DNA from 2 places in the Glaciimonas sp. Gout2 genome. Region 1 is predicted to be linked to the other one. Evidence: predicted binding sites of a transcription regulator. Region 1 holds the regulator's gene; the other holds the start of a gene.
What was found. Region 1 encodes sigma-54, which starts transcription at its own class of promoters, with help from an activator protein. Its sites were predicted from a motif close to TGGCANGNAANCTGCTTT; they were not measured.

Region 1 (3,357 bases):
GGTGCTTGGTCTGTCTTATCTGCCGCAAGAGGCCTCTGTTTTTCGCAAGCTAACGGTCGAAGACAATATTCGTGCGGTACTTGAGTTGCAGCGGCCAAACGGCAACGCACTGACTAAAGATGAGATCTCGGACAAACTCGATTCGCTGCTGCAAGAATTGCAAATTGAGAAATTGCGAGAAAATCAGGCGTTATCTTTATCCGGTGGTGAACGACGACGTGTCGAAATCGCCCGCGCTTTAGCCACTAATCCGCGCTTCGTGCTTCTTGATGAGCCGTTCGCCGGTATTGATCCTATCGCCGTTATCGAAATTCAACGTATCGTCAGGTTCCTTAAAGAGCGCGGCATCGGTGTCTTGATCACCGACCATAATGTGCGCGAAACGCTCGGCATTTGTGACCGGGCATACATCATCAACCAAGGTAGCGTGCTAGCCAGCGGCAGTCCAGACGACATCATCGCCAATGAATCTGTGCGACGAGTTTATCTGGGTGAACATTTCCGCATGTAACGGATTCAACGGATTCCCTAGCGCCCATGAAACAATCTCTTCAACTCCGTACCTCGCAGCATCTGGCGCTAACCCCGCAACTGCAGCAATCGATTCGATTGTTGCAGTTGTCTACGTTGGAGTTACATCAGGAACTCGAACACATCCTTTCGGATAATCCGTTACTGGAACGTCTAGACGATCCTTTGGATAATTCAGTGCGATTACTCGCCGACGGGGCGATCAGTACCAGCGCCTCAACAATGGATGCGCCACCTGGTGACAGCGAAGTAAGCAGCTCGCCTACAGAGCCCGAGGGCGGTGGTGAAGCCCCTGAGTCTGGCGAAAACAATCAAGAGAACGGCAATACTGACAGCGAATGGAGCTTTGACGACGTTTCCCGAACCTCCAAAGCCCCAGATGATGAGGATTCACGACCACAATTAGAAGCCTGCGAATCGACGTTGCGCGAACATTTGCTCAAACAAATGCGTGAAGCTGTTGATCAGCAACGCGACCGTGCATTGATCGAGTTGATCATTGATGCGCTTGATGAAAACGGCTACCTGGAGGAATCACTAGACGATATTTTTGCACGTCTTCCAGAGCAACTTGATATCGAGATCGAAGAATTGTCGATGGCCTTGAAGATGGTCCAAAGCTTCGACCCAAATGGTGTCGGAGCACGCAACGCGTCAGAATGCCTCGCATTGCAAATCAAAGCATTTCCCAAAGTAGCGTTCGTCACACGCCGACTGGCACTAACAATCGTTGAAGGTTATCTGACCTTATTTGCCCAGCGCGATTTTAATAAAATCAAAAAAGCGCTGGAGTGTGATGATGAAGATTTGCGCGAGGCACAAATTATTATCAAAAAATGTAATCCTCATCCCGGCGCGACCTTTGCTGGCGGTGCGTCAGATTATGTCGTACCAGATGTAATTGTCAGAAAAACAAAAAATGGTTGGCAGGTAATGCTCAACAATGACGTTATGCCAAGGCTTCGAGTTAATGCTCTTTATGCCAACATTCTCAAGCAGGGCAAGAGCGAGGGATCACTTAACTCGCAGCTACAGGAGGCAAAGTGGCTGATCAAAAATATGCGTCAGCGCTTCGATACCATACTGCGTGTAGCGCAGGCAATTGTTGAGCGTCAACGGAATTTTTTCTCACATGGGGCGGTTGCTATGCGACCTCTTGTGTTGCGCGAAATAGCTGATACACTAGGATTACACGAGAGTACTATCTCACGTGTAACTACTCAGAAATACATGCTCACCCCACACGGGATGTTCGAATTAAAGTATTTCTTTGGCAGCCATGTTGCTACAGAGGCAGGTGGAGAGGCTTCCTCAACGGCGATACGGGCGTTAATCAAACAACTGATAGGAGCGGAAGATTCTAAAAGTCCTTTCTCTGACAGCAAGATTGCCGACATGCTCGCGGAACAAGGTATGGTAGTGGCCCGTCGCACCGTCGCAAAATATCGCGAAGCTTTACGAATTCCGCCGGTCAATTTGCGTAAATCTTTATAGCTGTTTGCTTGTTTGCACAAACGTCGCTGTGTTCTGACTGATTGATTTATGGTTGATGAATAAATTGGTGATTCAACACTGAATTAATCGTCCAGGTCCGAACCGCCAACGACACACTTGATAGGAGCGCTGTATGAATTTCACAATTAGTGGGCATCACCTCGACGTAACTCCCGCCATTCGCGAACACGTGCTAAGCAAATTGGAGCGTATCAAGCGCCACTTCGATCAGGTCATAGATATTAGTGTGATCCTGACGGTAGACAAAATCACAGAGAAAGAAAAGCGTCAAAAAGCCGAAATTAATCTGCGCGTTAAAGGCAAAGACCTGCATGCCGAGAGCATTGCGCATGACCTTTACGCCGCCATCGATTTGTTAATCGACAAACTCGATCGACAAGTGATTAAATATAAGGACAAATTGCAGAATCATCAACATTCGGCAATCAAGCATCTACCTGAGGATTTGCCCATCGCAGCAACGTGATGGACGGGGTTCTCTAATGCGGTCAACGTAAGTATTGCTCAATAAATAAATTGAAAAATACTATACTGACAAATGAGCAAGGGCGCAGTTAATGCGCCCTTTGTCATTTTAAAATTATATAACTTACACACGCCCTGCCCGAATATGTTCGTAACACTTTGCATCGTTTAGCAGTGTTCGGAGGCATCGCCGAATGTCTCGAATGTCTCGAACGCAACCGGGTACACCTCAAACAGCGGCCAAAACAAATAACTAAGCAAGAAGCTTTATAACGTCACTCTCAAAAGAGTTTTCATAAAGTCGCCAGACCCGTAACTTTCCCAATTCGGTCCACATCAAAAATACCATGACGATGGTATGCCGCAGCCTATTGCTTTAATGCGCCAAAAACTTTTCCGATAATTGCACTGCCAGCACCGATCGGATCACGTCGAATCGCTTTTTCCTCTTCCCCTATCATGTAAAACAAGCCATCCAAGGTGCGCTGCGTGACATAGCCTTCAACAGTCGCCGCCTGACCTGGCACAAGACCCGTTTTACTGACCAATCCCATCGTCGAATTGTATTGTGTGGATACACCGTTACGGTCGGTGATTTTCTTTACTATCGGGAGAAATTTTTCTCCTAACGGGGTGGCAGTTTTCTCTCTGAAAAAATCGGTTACCGATGTGTCGCCGCCACTCAGAATATTCTTCGCATCCGTGACCGACATGGATTTCACCGCATTCAGGAGCAACGGCTTCGCCAATGGCACGGCAGACTCTGCGGCATGATTCATCGACACGACCAGATCATCCAGTTGTTGGCCCTTCCCTGTCATTTTAAGCAGCGGTCGTGCTTTCTCT
Region 2 (3,357 bases), on a different contig from region 1:
ACAGTCGTCACTTTGCCATCAAAAGTCCGTGAAGCATCAGCTAACCAAAGGGTTGAGTAGCCGTTAGAAGTGCCGATTTCAAGAATGCGTTTAGCGCTCATGATTTTTATCAGTACAGACAAAAAATCGCCCGTGTCACGCGTAATGTTCAACATGCGGCCTGGTCGATCCCTCATCAAATCGTCATTCGCGTGACCGAACTCTTCCAACTCGTCCAAAAGTTCTTTCAATGTTGAATTCATTGCTTACTCCGCATAGTGAGTGTTGAGAGAGCCTTGCAAACCGCCGATATCGCGATAATCATAAGGCATGGGCAATGACGGTAAAAATCCCGAGTTTAATAGGTGTTCTGATCATATTACAAATGCCGAGTGGCAGTTTCGCTTACCTGGCTGTCATTTTTGGAGTGTTTTGACTTGGCTAGCAAGACGCCGGTGGATTAGTTAAGGGCAGGCTGAAAGCGAAAGGGTATAAGGCATGATGTTTTCTTTTGTGTGTGGTTAAACCCGCGCCCCGCTTCCAAGCGGGTGGGCGGCAAATGGTAGAGTTGGAAGACTGGCGCACAAAAGCAAACCAGCAAGCACGAAGACTTGCCCGCCACAGCCGCCCTTTGAGGCAAAGAGAGATGATTGCACATAAAAAAAGGCACTAGATCGTTTTGTGCGATTTTGTGTTTTCAGGCTTTCAAACCTGGTTTCCTTTTTATCAGGGACGAAAAGAGCATAAAGCAAGACGGTAAAATCTGTGAAGTCTTGATTTTCAGTTGATAAAAAAGTGATTAGACGCGATGCGTTCGCGGATGATCCAAAGCGTTTGGGTGACCCCTTAGCCAATTACAAATTAAAAAAATGGCGATAGGGAGAGCAGCCGGTGCCTCACGTATTGTATTTTCCTGGTCGACGCAGATCAAATTGTCAGTATTTTTTACACTCTTGCCGTGAGATAGGTTTGAAAAAATCATAAGTCCATGATTTAAAACAAATAGTATATGTGGCATAACTATTGCTATTTAGTCATTGGAAAATCTATTTCATGTCTAAGGTGCGCAACTAAAGCTATGTAATCAACGGCAGCGACTTTAGGGTAATTATTTAACGGGGAAGTTATGAAAAATATTAAAAAAATCGCTTTCGTTGCTGCCGTTACCGTCACAACATTATTTTCGGTATCGGCACAGGCAACCCTCACAACTTACACTAACCTGGCGTTATTTGAGGCTGCTGCGGGTGCAACCTCTCTAGAAACCTTTAGCACTGCTACCCCCAACGTATCTGGCAATAATTTTGCCGGTACCTTTAACGGTTTTTCGCTGTCCAGCGTAGCGAACGGTAACAAGAGCGGCATTTCGACCGGATCTATTAGTGGCAGTGACAATACGGCGATTCCGGCAAATTTTTCCGGCCAAAATTTCTATGGTTGGGGGGAGGGAACTCAAGGTAACGTCGGTCCTACTACCACCTTTAGTTTTGGTCGTGCGGTTCAGGCGCTTGGTTTCGATTGGTTCGATACGGATGTTACTGATAGCTATTCATTGAAAGTCAATGCCTTGACTACGGTAGTTTTCAATTACAAATCGAGTGGCTTTTTTGGTGTTATTGCTAGCGCTGGCGAATCATTTACCACTGCATCAATCCAGACATTCACCGATGGTGGGTTCATTTCAACCGAGGGTTTTGATAATGTCCGTGTCTCCGCCGTTCCTGAACCGACTTCGCTGGCTTTGTTGGGTCTTGGAATCTTAGGCTTCGTCGCTTCACGACGCAAAGCAACTAAGCATACCAGAGGCTGATTCCTCATTTTTTCCATGGTCCGCTGATTAGGTGATTTCCGCTACCTGGTCAAGAAAAGTCTCCCACGATGACATTCGGCGAGACTTTTTTATTTGTCCGGTCCCATTTTATGTCCCGTCCAAAACAAGTTGCATATGCAAATCCCGCTATCCGTCCCTCGCCGAATTAAAAGGACGTTATCAACCTTGCGGTAATATCCACTGTTGTCTGGCTTATCGCTGCCATCTCCACACATATCCTCCACATAGGACAAGGAATTTACTTATGCAACGTTTCAATCTTTATTGTAGGCAGCTTCTGCGAGGCTTATTACTGTTGTCGCTATTGAGCATAACATCCGCTCACGCGGCCGAAAAGCGCGATCTCATCATCGATACCGATCCGGGCGCCGACGATGTAGTGGCGTTACTTCTGGCGCTGGCATCGCCCCAAGAGCTCAATGTGTTGGCCATCACCACCGTAGCAGGCAATGTCCGTCTCGATAAAACCTCACGTAATGCCCGGCTAGCGCGCGAATGGGCTGGGCGTGAAGACGTGCCCGTGTATGCGGGAGCGCCAAAACCACTGATGCGGACGCCAATCTATGCGGAGAACATCCACGGTAAAGAAGGGTTGCCGGGGGTGACCGTGCATGAGCCGAAACAAGGGTTGGCTTCCGGTAACGCGGTCCAGTATCTGATCAATACCTTGAGCAAGGCCAAACCACATAGCATCACCATCGCCATGCTCGGGCCGGAAACCAATCTCGCGCTGGCACTGATGCAGGCACCGGAGATTACCAACGGCATTAAGGAAGTCGTGGTGATGGGTGGCGCGCATTTCAACGGCGGCAACATTACACCAGTCGCAGAATTTAATATCTTCGCTGATCCCCAGGCCGCGCAGGTGGTGTTGGCAAGCGGTGTCAAGCTGACTTATATACCGCTCGATGTCACCCACAAGATTCTGACCAGTCCGCAGCGGCTCAATCAGATTGCCGGATTACACAATCAGGCGGGTACGCTGGTCAGCGACATACTTAACGCCTATGTTCCCGCCGACATGCTGCATTACGGTTTGTCTGGCGGTCCGGTACATGACGCCAGCGTTATAGCGTGGTTGCTGAAGCCAGAGCTGTTCAGCGGCAAGCAGATCCACGTTGACATCGATAGCCGAGAGGGAATAGGTTTTGGTCAGACTGTCGCCGATTGGTATGGCACGCTTGACCAAAACAAAAATGCATTCTGGATCGAAAACGGTGACGCCCAGGGTTTTTTTGATTTGCTTACGGCACGACTTGGACGCCTGAAATGATCATTGGTTAGGCTGGCCTATTTGACTGATAAATATCGACGGAATGTCTGCCGTACGAATTTAGTTGTCGGGCGCGATTGTTTGCGGCCTTTGATTGCATTGATCAGCTCTATGCCAACAGATGTTTCTTGCTACCATTGAAAAGATTCACTTGGTCACATCGGGGACGCGCCATGCCGGCAGCATCCTCGGTGGTGAGTTATTCCTTGCCTTGAATGGCATTTATAGCGCCAAAAAAGCTGAGGAATACCTCATCGCAGATCAGTTAATTGAA

Region 2: a site for sigma-54 is predicted at 992-1,009, ahead of QN379_RS19495 (PEP-CTERM sorting domain-containing protein). Genes of this name have one in related genera too.

Annotation. Positions count from the first base shown of each region.
Region 1 is NZ_JASJXA010000004.1:124,028-127,384, reverse strand. Features, by position in the region: gene lptB (LPS export ABC transporter ATP-binding protein) at 1-511, shown strand, start outside; gene QN379_RS05170 (RNA polymerase factor sigma-54) at 538-2,025, shown strand; gene hpf (ribosome hibernation-promoting factor, HPF/YfiA family) at 2,159-2,512, shown strand; gene QN379_RS05160 (DUF4197 domain-containing protein) at 2,880-3,357, opposite strand, start outside.
Region 2 is NZ_JASJXA010000040.1:5,996-9,352, reverse strand. Features, by position in the region: gene QN379_RS19500 (O-methyltransferase) at 1-242, opposite strand, end outside; gene QN379_RS19495 (PEP-CTERM sorting domain-containing protein) at 1,106-1,789, shown strand; gene QN379_RS19490 (nucleoside hydrolase) at 2,055-3,083, shown strand.